DNA from 3 places in the Alishewanella sp. BS5-314 genome. Region 3 is predicted to be linked to each of the others. Evidence: predicted binding sites of a transcription regulator. Region 3 holds the regulator's gene; each other region holds the start of a gene.
The links. The regulator MetJ, encoded in region 3, represses methionine synthesis genes. The targets are predictions, from matches to a motif close to TAGACGTCTAGACGTCTA.
Positions count from the first base shown of each region.

Region 1: the regulator MetJ is predicted to act here: its motif matches at 2,579-2,596, upstream of metE (5-methyltetrahydropteroyltriglutamate--homocysteine S-methyltransferase).
Region 2: the regulator MetJ is predicted to act here: its motif matches at 2,447-2,464, upstream of metK (methionine adenosyltransferase).

Region 1 covers NZ_JACEHJ010000002.1:1,438,601-1,444,067, reverse strand. Annotated here, with positions in the region: gene H1D31_RS11100 (hypothetical protein) at 1-524, shown strand, start outside; gene H1D31_RS11095 (transcriptional regulator) at 560-1,657, shown strand; gene H1D31_RS11090 (LysR family transcriptional regulator) at 1,596-2,513, opposite strand; gene metE (5-methyltetrahydropteroyltriglutamate--homocysteine S-methyltransferase) at 2,621-4,897, shown strand; gene H1D31_RS11080 (response regulator) at 4,913-5,467, opposite strand, start outside.
Region 2 covers NZ_JACEHJ010000002.1:333,464-338,930, reverse strand. Annotated here, with positions in the region: gene epd (erythrose-4-phosphate dehydrogenase) at 1-195, opposite strand, end outside; gene tkt (transketolase) at 247-2,244, opposite strand; gene metK (methionine adenosyltransferase) at 2,640-3,788, shown strand; gene H1D31_RS06085 (AbgT family transporter) at 3,972-5,467, shown strand, end outside.
Region 3 covers NZ_JACEHJ010000001.1:240,847-246,313, reverse strand. Annotated here, with positions in the region: gene H1D31_RS01140 (tetratricopeptide repeat protein) at 1-207, opposite strand, end outside; gene H1D31_RS01135 (malic enzyme-like NAD(P)-binding protein) at 655-1,899, shown strand; gene metJ (met regulon transcriptional regulator MetJ) at 1,968-2,303, opposite strand; gene metB (cystathionine gamma-synthase) at 2,484-3,656, shown strand; gene H1D31_RS01120 (aspartate kinase) at 3,668-4,774, shown strand; gene H1D31_RS01115 (ligand-binding sensor domain-containing diguanylate cyclase) at 4,924-5,467, shown strand, end outside.

The DNA.
Region 1 (5,467 bases), on a different contig from region 3:
TTAATCCCTGGCGTCTGGCACTATGGAGTAGCGTGCTGGGATTATTGTTACTGCCGCTGCTAGCCATGCAGTTTAGCAGCGAAGTGAACTGGACCGGCTCCGACTTCGTGGTTGCCGGCGTACTGCTTGCTGGCACCGCCTTGCTAATTGAGCTGGGCTGTCGGGCGGGCAACAATCTGGCCGGGCGCGCCGGTTGGGCTTTAGTCGCACTTACCTCCTTACTGCTGATCTGGATTAATCTGGCTGTCGGCATTATTGGCAGTGAAGATAACCCGGCGAACTTATTGTATCTGGTGGTGTTGGCCGTGACAGCGCTGGGCGCACTGTGGGTCAGGTTTCGACCACGGGGTATGAGCAAGGTGTTATACCTTAGTGCTGCGCTACAGCTGGGGATTGAGCTGGTGATTCAAGTGGCGGATTTAGGCGCGGCACCGGTGATCAATACTGCTTTTGCTTTACTCTGGTTACTGGCGGCGGGATTATTACGAAATTCTGACCCGGAGCGGTCGGATCCTGAGGCATAATAACGTTAGTCGAAAGTATGGAGTGAGTCAGCCCGATGGCGGCAGAGTGTTATTCTTTTGCAGGTTTTCAGCTGCACCCGGCACAGCGGCAGCTTTATTATCACGGGCAGCTGCAGGAGCTAAACAGTCGCTATCTGGATGCCTTGCTGCTGTTGCTGCACCATGCCGGTGAACTGGTTAGCAAGCAGCAGTTTTTTGAGCAAGTCTGGCCGGGGCTTGTGGTAACTGATGAGGCCCTGACGCAGTGTATCCGGACCTTACGCCGGGTACTTGGCGACAATGTCGCTGCGCCGCGCTTTATTGAAACGGTTCCCAAACATGGTTACCGCTTTATTGCGGCGGTCAGCCGGGAGGATGGCAAAGCGCCGGCCGGCGTTGGCGCAAGCTTAACCCCTACGGCACGGCCGACTGCTAACGAAACCCGGGTAGAGCGGCAGCGACAACACCTCTGGTTCAGTATCGGTTATGGCGTGGCCGGGGCAGCTGTGGCCGGCTTAACCGGAGGCATGCTGTATGGTTTGCTGGCGGCGCTGCAAGCCCTGAACAGCGGCAGTCAGGCGATGTCATTTTTGCTGGTGCTGTTAACTGTTACGACCTTGCTGGCGTTAGTGGCCGGCGCTGCGATTGCCGCCGCTATCAGTGCCGCACAGCTATGGCGGTCGCAGCAACCGCTCTGGACCCTGTTGGCCGGGGCGCTGGCAGGTTTGCTGGTTGGTGCCTTTGTCAGTGTGCTACTTAAGGATATGCTGATCCTGTTTTTTGGCCGCAGCCCGGCACAGTTGACCGGAGCTACCGAAGGTTTGCTGATTGGCCTTGCTGTGGCAACAACTGTGCTGTTGCTGCGACGGCAACCACGCTTTCACCGTTTAGGTTTTGCGCTGCTGCCCGGTATGCTGGCCGGACTGTTGATTAGCCTTAGCGGCGGCGTTTTACTGGCTGGCAGTCTGGCGCAACTGGCAGCGGAATTTCCTCAGGCAACGCTGGGTAAAATCTTGCTGCCAGAGGGTTTTGCCCGCATCGGCCTTGGCAACGGCTGGCTTCATCTTAGCGCCATGCTCGAAGCCGGGCTCTTTAGTGCGGGTCTGGCGCTGGGGCTGCAACGGGCGCAACAGCGCCTTTCGCCAATTGAATAAAGGTAGCAATGGGCGTGTTTTGCCGCTCTTGCTGGCGACAGCCGACATAGATATGTTTTTGGATACCGCGCTCGCCCAATCTGAGCAAACTCAGTGGCAGGCTGCTGGCGTACTGACGGGCCAGCCAGTCGGGCAGGGCGGTGACACCGCGATCGGCTGCCACCATCTGCAGAATAATATCAGTATCTTCCAGAGTTTTATGCTGTCTGGGCAGACATTGCGCCGGCAGTAAAAACTGCTGAAAAATATCCAGCCGGCTTAGCTCTACCGGATAGGTTAATAGCCGCTCCTTGCTAAGCTGCGCTGCACTCACCTGCTGTTGCTGGCTAAGCGGATGCTGCTTGCTGACCACCAGTACCAACTCATAAGGGAATACGGCTTCAAACTCGATAGCCGCTTTTCGGATCGGATCCGGGGTGATCAGCAGATCGATCTCCTGATTAAACAACGCTGCCATGCCGCCGAATTGAAACTGTTGCCTCACATCGATATCCATCCCCGGCGCTGCCGCCAGAAAGGGTTTTACAACCTGCAGCAACCACTGATAGCAGGGATGGCACTCCATGCCGATATGCAGGGTACCGGCCTCATTGCTGGCAAACTGCTGCAGCTTTTGCTCCAGCCGTTCAAACTGTGGCAGTAAACGTTCGGCCTGGCTTAGCAGATAGCTGCCGGCCTGAGTCAGCCGCACCGAACGACCATCCTTATCCCACAGCGCGGTACCCGCCTGCTGTTCCAGTTTTTTAATGCTGTGGCTCAGTGCCGATTGCGTCAGATGCAGTGCCGTGGCGGCGGCTGTCACCGAGCCCTGGCGGGCTAACTCGCGCAGAATCGCCAGATGGATCCGTTCTATCATGATATTTATGATCTAATTTCATTGGTTGATGAAAATATACCATTTTTGTTCATTAAATAAAGTTGTTAATGTTTAGCCATCCAGATGGATATAAAAGGAAGGGCACAATGGCAATATTACACAACCTGGGTTTTCCGCGGATTGGCCGCAAACGGGAATTAAAAAAGGCGCTGGAAGCTTACTGGCAGGGCCAGAGCAGCGAGAGTGAACTGGAGCAGACCGCAGCACAGCTAAGAGCGCAAAACTGGCAACTGCAACAAGGTCTGGACTGGCTGCCGGTTGGCGATTTTTCGCTGTATGATCAGGTGCTGGATCTAAGTTTTACGCTTGGTAATATCCCGGCCCGACTGCAGCATTTAGCCGGTAGTGAGCTGGACAATTATTTCCGGCTGGCGCGCGGCCGCTCGGCACAGGACAGTGCGTGCAGCTGTATTCATGCCGGCGAAATGACCAAGTGGTTTGATACCAACTATCACTATATCGTGCCGGAGGTGACCGCCCAGACCGAGTTTTCGTTACAAAGCGGCCGGCTGTTACAGCAATTTCGCGAAGCGAAGGCGCAGGGCATTCAGGCCAAACCGGTGTTGATTGGCCCCTTAACATATCTGTGGCTATGTAAGGCCAAAGATCAGTCTGAGCCCCTGGCGCTGCTGCCACGGCTACTGCCGGTATATCAGCAGTTATTGCAGACACTGCAGCAAGCCGGGGCCGAATGGATCCAGCTGGATGAACCGATACTGGCAACAGAGCTTAGCGAGCCGTGGCAACTGGCTTTTGTTAGCGCCTATAGTCTGCTGGCAGAGGTGCCGGTTAAGCTGCTACTGGCCAGCTATTTTGGCCGGCTGGGAGCCAATTTACCCTTATTACAGGCGTTACCTGTTGCCGGCATCCATCTGGATGCGGTGCGGGGCCGCGCTGAGGTGCAGCAGGTGTTACAGGGGTTGGCGCCGCAACAGGTGCTATCACTGGGCGTGATCGATGGTCGTAATATCTGGAAAACTGATCTGACAGCCGTACTCGACTGGCTGGAGCCGATTGCAGCTTTGCTGGGGGAGCGACTGTGGCTGGCACCTTCCTGTTCCTTGTTGCACGTCCCGGTTGATCTGGACAGCGAGCAGAAGCTGCTGCCAGAGCTGAAAAACTGGTTAGCCTTTGCCAAGCAGAAGTTGCAGGAGTTGCAGATCCTGGGCTTGGCACTTAACCAGGGGCGGTTGCTGGTGGCAGAAGCGTTAATTGATAATGCGGCGGCGATCGCCAGTCGCCGTCAGTCTGCGCTGGTGCATAATCCGGCGGTGCAGCAGGCGCTACAGCAGATCCGGCCAGAGCAGGCACAGCGGCAAAGTCCTTATCCGGTAAGGGCGAAACAGCAAGCAGCACGTTTTTCCCTGCCACTGTACCCTACGACGACTATTGGTTCTTTCCCGCAAACGACGGCCATTCGTCAGGCGCGGCTGGCGCTGAAAAAAGGCACTATCTCGGCGGCGCAATATCGGGATCAGATGCAAACGGAAATTGCTCATGCGGTGGCGCAGCAGGAACAACTGGGGCTGGATGTGCTGGTGCATGGCGAGGCGGAGCGCAACGACATGGTGGAGTACTTTGGTGAGCAGTTATCGGGCTTTGCCTTTAGCCAGCATGGCTGGGTGCAATCCTACGGTTCGCGTTGTGTCAAACCCCCTATTATTTATGGCGATATCAGCCGGCCCCAGCCGATGACAGTGGCCTGGACCCAATATGCCCAGTCGCTGACCACTAAACCGATGAAAGGGATGTTAACCGGGCCTGTTACCATGTTGAACTGGTCTTTTGTGCGCGATGATCAGCCGCGGCAGCAAACCTGTCTGCAGTTGGCGCTGGCGATCCGGCAGGAAGTTCAGGATCTGGAAGCCGCTGGTGTCGGGATCATCCAGATTGATGAAGCCGCACTGCGTGAAGGTTTGCCACTACGGCAAAGCGAGTGGCAACAGTATCTGGACTGGGCGGTGTTTGCCTTTAAACTCTGTGCCAACGGTGTGGCTGACAGTACGCAAATCCATACCCATATGTGTTACTCCGAGTTTAACGACATTATCGCTGAGATCGCGGCGCTGGATGCCGATGTGATTACAATAGAAACGTCACGTTCCGATATGGAGTTACTGCGCGCCTTCGAGCACTTTGCCTATCCGAATCAAATCGGGCCCGGTGTTTATGATATTCACTCGCCCAATACCCCTACGACAGCGCAGATGGTTAAGTTGATGCAAAAGGCGGCGCAGCAGATCCCGGCGCAGCGGCTGTGGGTCAATCCGGACTGTGGTTTGAAAACCCGGCAGTGGAGTGAGGTATTACCGGCCCTGAAAAATATGGTTTCGGCCGCACAGCAGTTGCGTCAGGCCTCCTAGCAAAAAACAGCGGGGTTATCCCCGCTGCGTATTTTGTAATTGCGAATACTGTTTGCTCAGGATCTGCTGATACTGCTTAAAGCGCTCCTGCATCCGTTGCTCAAGGGGCGCACTTTGCAGCAGGGATAGCGCGTTGCGGGCTACCGGCAGGGTATCAGCACTTACGCCGGTACATTTGGTCATCGCTTGTAACAGGCTTAGCGCCAGCGCAGGGTTGGTGGGCATCTCCTTGCTGGCCCGGCTGAATATCAGTACTGCCTTGCCATACTCCTGCTGTTGGTAGGCATCGGTAGCTTGCAGGATCAGCTGCTTTAGCTGCTGATAGAGGGCTTCATAACGACGCTGTTCGGTATTCAGTAATAATCGTTGACTGTCGGTTAAAAAATTGGCCTTATCCAACTGTTTTCGAAGCAGGTTAACGTAAAATTGGCAGCCATAAATATCGCCCGTTTCAAAATAGGCTTTGGCCGCATCCAAACAGGTTTCTGGATGGTGCTCTTGCTCCGTAAGTTGTTGGTACTTAGCTAATAATTGCTTGGCTTCTGCGAGTTTACTTTTAGCGCAAAGCAA
Region 2 (5,467 bases), on a different contig from region 3:
CGGGATCGCCGCAACCGGATAGCGAAAACGGCCATGGGCACTGTCGTAACGTAGCAGATGCGCCACACCTTCGGCTTGCGCCAGCTCATTAATCGCCACCACCTGCAACTGCTGTTGCCAGCCGTTTTCATAAATGGCGCGCAAAATGTTGCGACCGATACGGCCAAAGCCGTTTATTGCCAGTTTAATTGTCATAAGCTCAGCATGAAAAAACGGGCCCGGTAAGGGCCCGTTACAAAACCAGAATTACGCCAGCAAGGTTCTGGCAGTCACCAGCACGTTAGCGGCGGTAATACCAAAGTGTTCAAATAGCTGCTCAGCCGGTGCCGACTCACCAAACGTCTGCATACCAATCACGGCGCCATTTAAACCAACGTATTTATACCAGGTATCCATAATACCGGCTTCCACCGCAATCCGCTTGCTGACACTGGCTGGCAGCACGGCTTCACGGTAACTGGCGTCCTGTTGCTCAAACACATCCGTCGATGGCATAGACACAACTCGCACGGCCTTACCTTCGGCTTGCAACGTTTTAGCAGCCTGCATCGCCAGCTCGACTTCGGAGCCGGTAGCAATGATAATCAGCTCAGGCGTCGCGGCAGAGTCCAGCAGCACATAGCCGCCGCGCTTAATCGCGGCCAGTTGTGCTGCGGTACGCGGCTGCTGTACCAGGTTCTGGCGGGTAAAAATCAGCGAACTTGGGCCATCTTGGCGCTCAATCGCTTGCTGCCAGGCCACCGCTGATTCTACCTGATCGCAAGGGCGCCAGTTCATCAGATTCGGGGTAACACGTAAGCTGGCCAGCTGCTCGACCGGTTGATGCGTTGGACCGTCTTCACCCAAACCAATTGAATCGTGGGTATAAACAAAGATCACTCTTTGCTTCATCAACGCAGCCATACGCACTGCATTACGGGCATATTCCATAAACATCAGGAAGGTCGCGCCGTAAGGGACAAAGCCACCATGCAGCGAGATACCATTCATCATGGCAGACATACCAAATTCGCGCACTCCGTAGTAAACATAGTTACCGGCGGCATCGTCTCTGGTCAGCGGCTTAGAGCCAGACCAAATGGTCAGGTTGGAGCCGGCTAAGTCGGCAGAGCCCCCCATAAACTCCGGTAATAGCGGGCCAAAGGCATTCAGCGCATTTTGTGATGCCTTACGGGTGGCGATAGTTGCCGGGTTAGCTTGTAATTGCTCAATATACGCCTGACTTTGTGCTGCCCAATCGGCAGGTAAGGTACCGGCATGACGACGCTTAAACTCGGTGGCCAGTTCCGGATAAGCTTTTTCGTATTCAGCAAAGCGCTGTTGCCAGCTTTGTTCTGCTGCCGCACCGGCTGCCTTAGCATCCCAATCAGCATAGATATCCGCCGGGATTTCAAAAGGGGCGTAAGGCCATTGTAAAAATTCGCGGGCTGCGGCAATTTCCGCTTCTCCCAGCGGGGCACCATGACAGTCATGGCTGCCACCTTTATTCGGTGCGCCATAGCCGATCACAGTTTTGGTACAGATCAGTGTTGGTTTGTCGGTCACGGCGCGTGCCTGTTCAATCGCCGCTTTAATCGCCTCCGGGTTATGGCCATCAACATTGGCCACCACATGCCAGCCGTAGGCTTCAAAGCGCGCCGGGGTATTATCGGTAAACCAGCCTTCAACATGGCCATCAATCGAAATACCGTTATCATCCCAGAACGCAATCAGCTTACCCAGGCCAAGGGTACCGGCCAAGGAACAGGCTTCGTGCGAAATCCCTTCCATTAAACAGCCGTCGCCAAGGAACACATAAGTATAGTGGTCCACAATGTCAAAACCGGGGCGGTTAAACTGCGCCGCCAGCGCTTTTTCGGCCAGCGCCATCCCCACAGCATTGGTAATACCCTGCCCCAGCGGCCCTGTGGTGGTTTCTACGCCCGGCGCATAACCAAACTCCGGATGACCCGGGGTTTTAGAATGCAATTGGCGGAATTGTTTTAGATCATCCAGTGACAATTGATAGCCGCTCAGATGTAACAGCGAATAGATCAGCATCGAGCCGTGACCATTCGACAGCACAAAGCGGTCCCGGTCGGCCCAGCCTGGATTTTGCGGGTTATGTTTCAGATAGTCACGCCATAACACTTCGGCAATATCGGCCATCCCCATTGGGGCGCCGGGGTGGCCAGATTTAGCTTTTTGCACCGCGTCCATACTTAAGGCACGGATGGCATTGGCGAGTTGTTTACGAGATGGCATGCAGACTCCTGACAAATTGCGCTGATTATTCAGACTTGAGGTTTGCAGTGTAACCCGACACAGGCTGTTACCAAAATGATTACTGTGGGGGTTTAGATGGCCGTATTTTCACCCAGCCGCTGCCAGATGGCAAATGATTATCTGTGACCTTTTTTGCAGCGCAGTGATCCGGCAGCTAAGGTTTACGTAATTTCCGGCATGAAAGACGTCTGGGCGTAAATTTTTCTGGTAATCGCCGGGGGCTTTCACTAAAATAAGCGGCTATTTTTTTGGCGCCTGCCGGCTATACATTTTGAGTTATATTGTGAGTTGGCAATTGCTGCGCCTGCTTAATCACAGCGCTGTGACAGTGTCACGGCGCTTTATGTATTAACTAACGTGGTGGAAACTAACAGATGGCACAACATATTTTCACGTCTGAGTCTGTATCTGAAGGGCATCCGGATAAAATCGCTGATCAGATTTCCGATGCGGTACTGGATGCGATCCTGGAACAAGACAGCAAGGCGCGTGTTGCCTGTGAGACCTTCGTTAAAACAGGTATGGTGTTAGTCGGTGGCGAAATCACGACTTCTGCCTGGGTTGATATCGAAGAGCTGGTACGCAAAACCGTACGTGAAATTGGCTATACCCACTCCGATATGGGTTTTGATGCCGACTCTTGCGCTGTATTAAATGCTATTGGTAAACAATCACCCGATATCAATCAGGGTGTAGATAAAGCTGATCCGCGTGAGCAAGGCGCGGGTGACCAGGGTTTAATGTTTGGCTACGCCAGTAACGAAACCGACGTGCTGATGCCGGCTCCTATTACTTATTCACACCGCTTGGTACAGCGTCAGGCGCAGGTGCGTAAAGACGGTACCCTGCCGTGGTTACGCCCGGATGCCAAGTCGCAGTTAAGCTTTATTTATGAAGACGGTAAGCCAGTTGGTATTGATGCTGTAGTACTCTCTACCCAGCACTGTGACACCATCAGCACCGCAGATCTGCGTGAAGCGGTAATGGAAGAAATCATCAAGCCTGTATTGCCGGCGGAGTGGTTAAGCAGCAAAACCAAGTTCTTTATCAACCCAACCGGTCGTTTCGTGATCGGCGGCCCTATGGGTGACTGTGGTTTAACCGGCCGCAAGATTATCGTAGATAGCTACGGTGGTATGGCGCGCCATGGTGGTGGAGCTTTCTCTGGTAAGGATCCATCCAAGGTTGACCGCTCAGCGGCTTATGCTGCCCGCTATGTTGCGAAAAACCTGGTTGCGGCTGGTCTGGCAGAGCGTCTGGAACTGCAAGTATCTTATGCTATTGGTGTTGCCGAACCTACTTCAATCAGCCTGGAAACCTTCGGTACCAGTAAACTGAGTGAAGACGAGCTGATCAAACTGGTACGCGAGCATTTCGACCTGCGTCCTTATGGCCTGATCCAAATGTTGGATCTGGAGCGACCAATTTATCAGCCTACCGCGGCTTACGGTCACTTCGGCCGTAACGAGTTCCCGTGGGAGCAAACCGATAAAGCTGAGCTGTTACGTCAGTACGCCAAATAACGGATAGCGGGTTAAATGCCGTAAAAAGGAGAGGTGACTCTCCTTTTTTGTTTTAATTTGCTGCCACAACCGATTTGCCGCTTACCCGAAGCGCGCTTTTGTGTATTATTAGGGCGTTTTAGCCTCCAGGGTCTGATTGCGCTTAGCAATCACACAATAAAAAAGAAAGAGAAAGGAACTGCTATGTCAGAACAAACCGCCGCCGTGAATAACGGCTGGATGAACCGTGCACTCAATACCATTGAGGTGATCGGGAATAAATTACCCGATCCGGCCGTGCTCTTTGCACTGTTAATGGTTATCGTCTGGGGCCTGTCCTGGTTATTTTCCGGAATGACCTTTACCGAAATCGACCCTCGCAGCGGACAGCAGGTGCAAATTGTTAACCTGCTATCCGGGGCTGCTCTTACTCAGTTTGCCTCCAATATTGTGACAACCTTTGTTAACTTCCCGCCATTAGGTGTAGTATTGGTCGCGATGTTAGGTTTAGGTGTCGCGGAATATACCGGCTTTATTAATGCCGGTTTACGCTCTATTCTGGCCGTGACACCCAAGATGTTATTAACCCCAGTGTTAATTGCCGTGGGTGTACTAAGCCATGTGGCGGTAGATGCCGGCTATGTGCTGGTGATTCCGCTGGGTGCGGTAATTTTCTATGCTGCGGGCCGTCATCCATTGGCCGGTATCGCAGCAGCCTTTGCCGGTGTTTCCGGGGGGTTCTCTGCCACCTTCTTCGTTCCTTCCAGCCTGGACCCGTTACTGGCCGGTATGACGCAGGTTTCAGCCCAGCTGCTGGATCCAACTGTTACCATTAATCCGCTAAATAATTATATCTTTACCACCGCATCCACTTTCCTGATTGTCGTAATCGGCTGGTTTTTAACGGATAAAGTGATTGAGCCGCGCTTACAGGCGACCAAGGTTGATGGCGATACGTCACAGATGGTGAAGATGGATGCACTAAGTGCTCAAGAGCGGAAAGGCTTACGCGCTGCCGTGATTTCGATGTTTGTCGTTGCCGCTTTGCTGGCACTGAGCATTGTTGTACCTGCCGCTACCCCTTGGGCAGCACCCGCTGAGCAAGTTGCCGAGGGGATGAACCCGCTGCTGGTTGCCGCTTCGCCACTGATGAAGTCGATTGTAACGCTGATTTTTGTGTTCTTCCTGGTACCGGGTATTGTCTATGGTTATGTTGCCGGTACAGTGCAAACTCACCGTGATATCATCAAAGGCATGAGCAATGCAATGAGTGGTATGGGCTACTACATCGTGATGGCGTTCTTCTGTGCGCTGTTCCTGTATGCCTTTAACCAGTCGAATCTGGGAGTATTACTGGCGTTAAAAGGCGCCAATGCGTTAAAAGCTATGGGACTACCACTGGCAATGACGCTGGTGGGTATCGTGTTTTTATCCGGTTTAGTTAACCTGGTTGTCGGCTCAGCTTCTGCCAAATGGGCACTGATTGGCGCTATCATGGTACCGATGCTAATGGAACTGGGCATTTCCCCGGACCTGACACAGGCAGCCTACCGCGTTGGTGACTCTTCGACCAATATTATCACCCCACTGCTGCCGTACTTCCCACTGATCGTCGTGTTCTGTCAAAAGTATGTGAAGAACAGCGGCATTGGTACCTTGGTAGCGTTAATGCTGCCCTACTCTATTGCGATGCTGGTACT
Region 3 (5,467 bases):
ATCGCCGGTCGCGTGAGCCATTGCTACCAATGCTGCTGCATCACCGCTGCCGCTTCGCGCCAATCTGATCAGTCGGCGCAGTTCTTTACTGCAATCGGTATCGGCACATACCCGGTCATTATCCGCCGCGCTGGCATAACTGGTATTTGAATATAAAGTCAGGGATGCAGTGCTGCACAACAGGGCTGCTAAAAGTAGCGCTTTCATAAAACCTCTGGTTAAAAAACAGTTAATGGTGTCGATTTTAGCTACATACGGCTGAGGGTCAAGTTTTGGTCAGAAGCAGATTGTAAACAAGTGTGTCGGTTAACATAATGTGAGCAACTGGCGCAGCCAAATTTGCGTTCCATTCCAGGTTTGAGTAACTGCGCTCACCCGTTAAATCCTTCGTCAGCGCCTGGTCAGCGGAACACAGCGCAGATAATTGGATGTCCAGAACTCTTGGCGGCTGAGCATTTTCTTGTTATAACTGGTTACGAATTATACCAAAGTCGTAATGACGTTACTGCCTTAGTCTGGTACGTCCAGCACGATTTCAGTGTTTTTCCAGATCAGAGCTCATTAGAATGAGCCGACCACCGGCCCGCTGTATAACAAAAAACCTATAAATTAGTGCCGTAGTCTGTACCTACACTTACTCAGGAAAAAATTGGAATGTCAGATTTCAGAGAACAAGCGCTGCGTTATCATGCAGAACCTCGCCCAGGGAAAATCAGTATCGAAATCAGTAAAGCTGCCGAAACCGTTACCGATCTGGCACTGGCTTACAGCCCCGGTGTGGCTGAACCGGTGCGTGAAATTGCCGCTGATCCGGACAACATTTACAAATACACCGCCAAAGGCAATATGGTCGCCGTAATCTCTAACGGCACGGCGATCCTGGGGTTAGGTAACCTGGGCCATCTGGCGTCAAAACCGGTAATGGAAGGTAAGGCGCTGCTATTCAAACGTTTTGCCGGCCTGGATTCAATTGATATTGAAGTATCGCACCGCACTACTGAAGAATTTATTACCACGGTCGCCAATATTGCTGACACCTTTGGTGGTATTAACCTGGAGGATATCAAGGCGCCGGAGTGCTTTGAGATTGAGCAGGAACTGATTAAGCGCTGTAATATCCCGGTATTCCATGATGACCAGCACGGTACCGCTATTGTCACTGCTGCCGGCCTGTTAAACGCGCTGGAGATCCAGGGCAAAGATATCCGCAAAGCCATTATTGTTTGTATGGGTGCCGGCGCGGCTGCCATTGCCTGTATGGAGCTGCTGATCAAGTGCGGCGCCATGCGTGAGCATATCTATATGCTTGATACCAAGGGGGTGATCCATACCCGGCGTGAAGATCTGAACCAGTACAAGCAACTGTTCGCGAACAATACCGATAAAAGGACCCTGGAAGATGCGCTGCAGGGGGCTGACGTCTTCGTTGGTGTTTCTGGCCCCGATGTCCTGCCGCCGGCAGCATTAAGCCTGATGGCGGATAAGCCGGTGATCTTTGCCTGTTCCAACCCGGATCCAGAGATTAAACCTGAACTGGCGCACGCCGAACGTGGTGATTTGATTATGGCTACCGGACGCTCGGATTATCCGAATCAGGTGAATAACGTGCTGTGCTTCCCCTTTATTTTCCGTGGTGCATTGGATGTGCGCGCCAGTGTGATTAATGATGAGATGAAGCTGGCAGCCGTGCAGGCGATCCGGGCTATTGCCAAGGAGCCGGTACCGCAGGAAGTGCTATTGGCGGCTAAAGTTAGTAGTCTGGAGTTTGGTAAAGGCTACATTATTCCGAAGCCGATGGATCCCCGGTTATTACCACGGGTCGCCCGTGCGGTAGCTGAAGCGGCAGTCAGCTCAGGGGTAGCCAGGATCCCGATGCCGGCAGCCTACTTTGATGCCTGAGAGTATGATTGCCAGTAAATAAAAAACCGCCGAAAGGCGGTTTTTTATTGCGAACCGGTTAGCGTTATTTATTCTTCATCGCTGTCGGCTTCGATAATCACCGGAATTTCTTTACCCATGCTGGTCAGGATTTGTCTGACTTCAGCCGGGATTTGATGTGGATTATCTTTACGCAAGTCGTCGTCTGCCGGTAGCGGCTGACCGGTAAAAGCATGCAGGAAAGCTTCGCACAGTAACTCACTGTTAGTGGCATGCCGCAGATTATTGACCTGGCGGCGGGTACGTTCATCGGTTAAAACTTTTAAAACATTCAGCGGTATCGAGACGGTAATTTTTTTAACTTGTTCTGATTTTTTACCGTGTTCTGCATAGGGGTGAACATATTCACCATTCCACTTAGCCATAAGGGATCCCTTGTCGTTAATTTTTGTTTTGCAGCGTAGCGCAAAACGGGAATTCTACTGCTTTCTGTCGGTGAGTCAAATAGTGTGCAACAAATAAAGATTATAGACGGCTAAATGGTTTGACTTCCAGTTAATAATGAATATACTTTTAGACGTCTAAACATCTAAAAGAGTTGAAGCATGAGTCATCGCCATCCCGCTACGATTAGCGCCCGGGCAGGTATCGCTGAAGATACCGCCTTCGGTGCCATCACGCCGCCCCTTTACCTGACCTCGACTTATCAGTTGCCGGCCTTTGGTCAGCCCGGTCCCTATGATTATTCGCGCTCGAATAATCCTACCCGCGATATTCTCGGTGAAGCCCTGGCGGAGCTGGAAGGTGGTGCCAAAGCCATTGTTACCAATACCGGGATGTCGGCGTGTCTGTTAGCGCTGCAGTTATTGACGCCGGCTGATACCTTGGTGATCCCGCATGATTGCTATGGTGGCAGCTACCGTCTTTTTACTAATCTGGCGCAGAAGAAGCAGGCGTTCAAACTGGTGATTGTCAATTTCCAACAGCGGGATTGGCCTGAACAGATTAAGCGGGCGGCACCGGCGATGATCTGGCTGGAAACACCAAGCAACCCCTTGCTGCAGATCACTGATATTGCTGCGGTGTGTCAGCTGGCGAAAAGTCTGACCGCAAAGGTCGTGGTAGATAACACCTTCCTGTCGCCGGCATTACAGCGGCCGTTGGCACTGGGTGCCGATCTGGTGGTGCATTCGACCACCAAGTTTATTAATGGCCACAGCGATGTGATTGGTGGTGCGGTGATCTGTAAAACGCAAGCCTGCGGTGACGAGTTGAAATGGTGGGCGAACTGCCTTGGCCTCACAGCAGGCGCTTTTGATAGTTATTTAACCTTACGTGGTTTGCGGACTCTGACCCCTCGCTTGCAGTTGCAGCAGCAGAATACCGCCGAGGTGGTGGCCTTTCTGCAACGCCACCCGCTTATTGGCAAGGTTTACTATCCTGGCCTGGTGGATCATCCCGGCCATCAGATTGCTAAGCGCCAGCAATCTGGCTTCGGCGCTATGTGTAGCTTCGAGTTAAGCGCCCCGCCAGCCTTACTGACCACCTTTTTCAGTAACTTACGCTACTTCACGCTGGCGCAGTCTTTAGGCGGGACGGAAAGTTTGATTTGTCATCCTGCGACCATGACCCATGCCTCTATGGACGCAGCGGCCCAGGCCACTGCTGGGATAGGGGCAACACTGATTCGGGTGTCGGTTGGTATTGAATTAGCCCAGGATCTTATTGCCGATTTAGCTCTGGCACTGGATGCCGTGGCTGCGGTACAACAGCAGTAAGTGGAAGTAGCATGAGTGATTTTAAGCAAGTAAAACCAGGTGTCGCAGCGCCTTTGACAACGCTCAATATCGTGGTCGCCGGTACCGGTAAGGTCGGCGCCGAATTTTTACGATTACTGGCATCGCAGCAACAACGCTTTGCCGGCCAGATCAGACTTAATCTTTGCGCTATCCTGAATTCGCGCCAAGCCTTACTCAGCGATACCATCGAGAGTCAGGCTTGGTCCAGTGCTTTTAGCGATGCCAAGCCTTATCAGCAGGCAAGTTTAGTTGCCTATCTGGCAGCACTGCCCAGCCCCAAGGTATTGATTGATATCACACCCAGTCAGGACTTTGCCAGGCTCTATCCGGCTTTTATCGCCGCAGGTTGTCATCTGATCAGTGCCAATAAACAAGGTGTTACTTTGCCGGGTTCTGAATATCAGCAGATCCTGCAGGCATTGCAGCTTAGTAGTTTACGCTGGTTGAGTAACACCACCGTCGGTGCCGGGATCCCGGTACAGCGGGTGATGCAGGAGTTATTACAAAGTGGCGATCAGATCCGCGAGGTGAGCGGGGTATTCTCGGGCACGCTATCCTGGTTATTGTGTCAGTACGATGGTACTACAGCCTTCTCTGAACTGGTGTTACAAGCACAGCAGCTGGGCTATACCGAACCAGATCCACGCGATGATCTTTCTGGTAAAGATGTCCAGCGTAAGCTGCTGGTATTGGCTCGTGAGCTGGGTGCAGAGTTAGAATTAGCGGATATTGAGCTGGAACCACTATTACCTGCCGGGTTAGCAGACGGTGATCTGGCCGGATTTTGGCGTCAGCGTCAGCAATTGGATCTGATGCTGGCTGAGGCTTATGCTAAGGCAACTGCCGAAAATAAGGTGCTGCGTTACGCCGCCAGTCTGCGCTTAGCTGACGGGCAGGTACAGGCCAGTGTCCGTTTAGTTGCTGTGGACAACAAGGCGCCGCTGGCTGCATTGGCACCCTGTGACAATATCTTTGTTATCACATCTGACTGGTATCAGCAGAACCCGCTGGTGCTGAAAGGTCCGGGCGCCGGCCTGTTGGTAACGGCCGGTGGTTTGCATGCAGACTTAGCGGAGTTAGTGAAGTCTGTTCGTTAGTCTAAGGCGTGTTAATGTTTGCGGAAAAAACAAGCAGCGAACGTCAACACGCCCTAAATGCTGGTATGACTTGGCAATTAAGCTAAAACTCAGGTAATCTGAGCATAACGGCAGTATTGCCTGCTGCAACGGATGAATGGATTATCTGCATGCCATTATTGCACCTGTGTTGCTGGTTGTTGTGCATCTTTCTGGCCATCGCGCCCGGCGCTGGCGCTACCCCTGCCAAATTTCATTCCGAGCCCGGCCCGGTGCCGGCGCTGGATAATTATTTTAAAGAAAGCCTGAATACCCGAGATGGCTTACCCCACAACACCATTAATGCGCTGGCTCAGACCGCAGATGGCTATTTATGGTTTGGCACCTGGGAAGGTGTCGCGCGTTACAATGGCCGCGAATTCAAAATTTTTGACCGTAGTCCGGAAACTGGCTTACCGGATGTCGGGGTCAGAACTTTCCATGTCGATTGGCAGCAAGATCTTTGGATTGCCGGTTCCCGCGGCGGATTAGTCAAAGTTAGCAATGGTGTCTGGCACGCCTATCCGCCGCTGGGGGTACTGATTAACCGGGTGCTGCTGGATAGTCAGCGTCGATTGTGGATCGCCACTGAAGGTAAAGGCTTGTATTTGCAGGATGAAGCTGGCCAGCGCCGGGTCTGGCACCGGGCTGATGGCTTGCCCTCAGAGCAGGTAC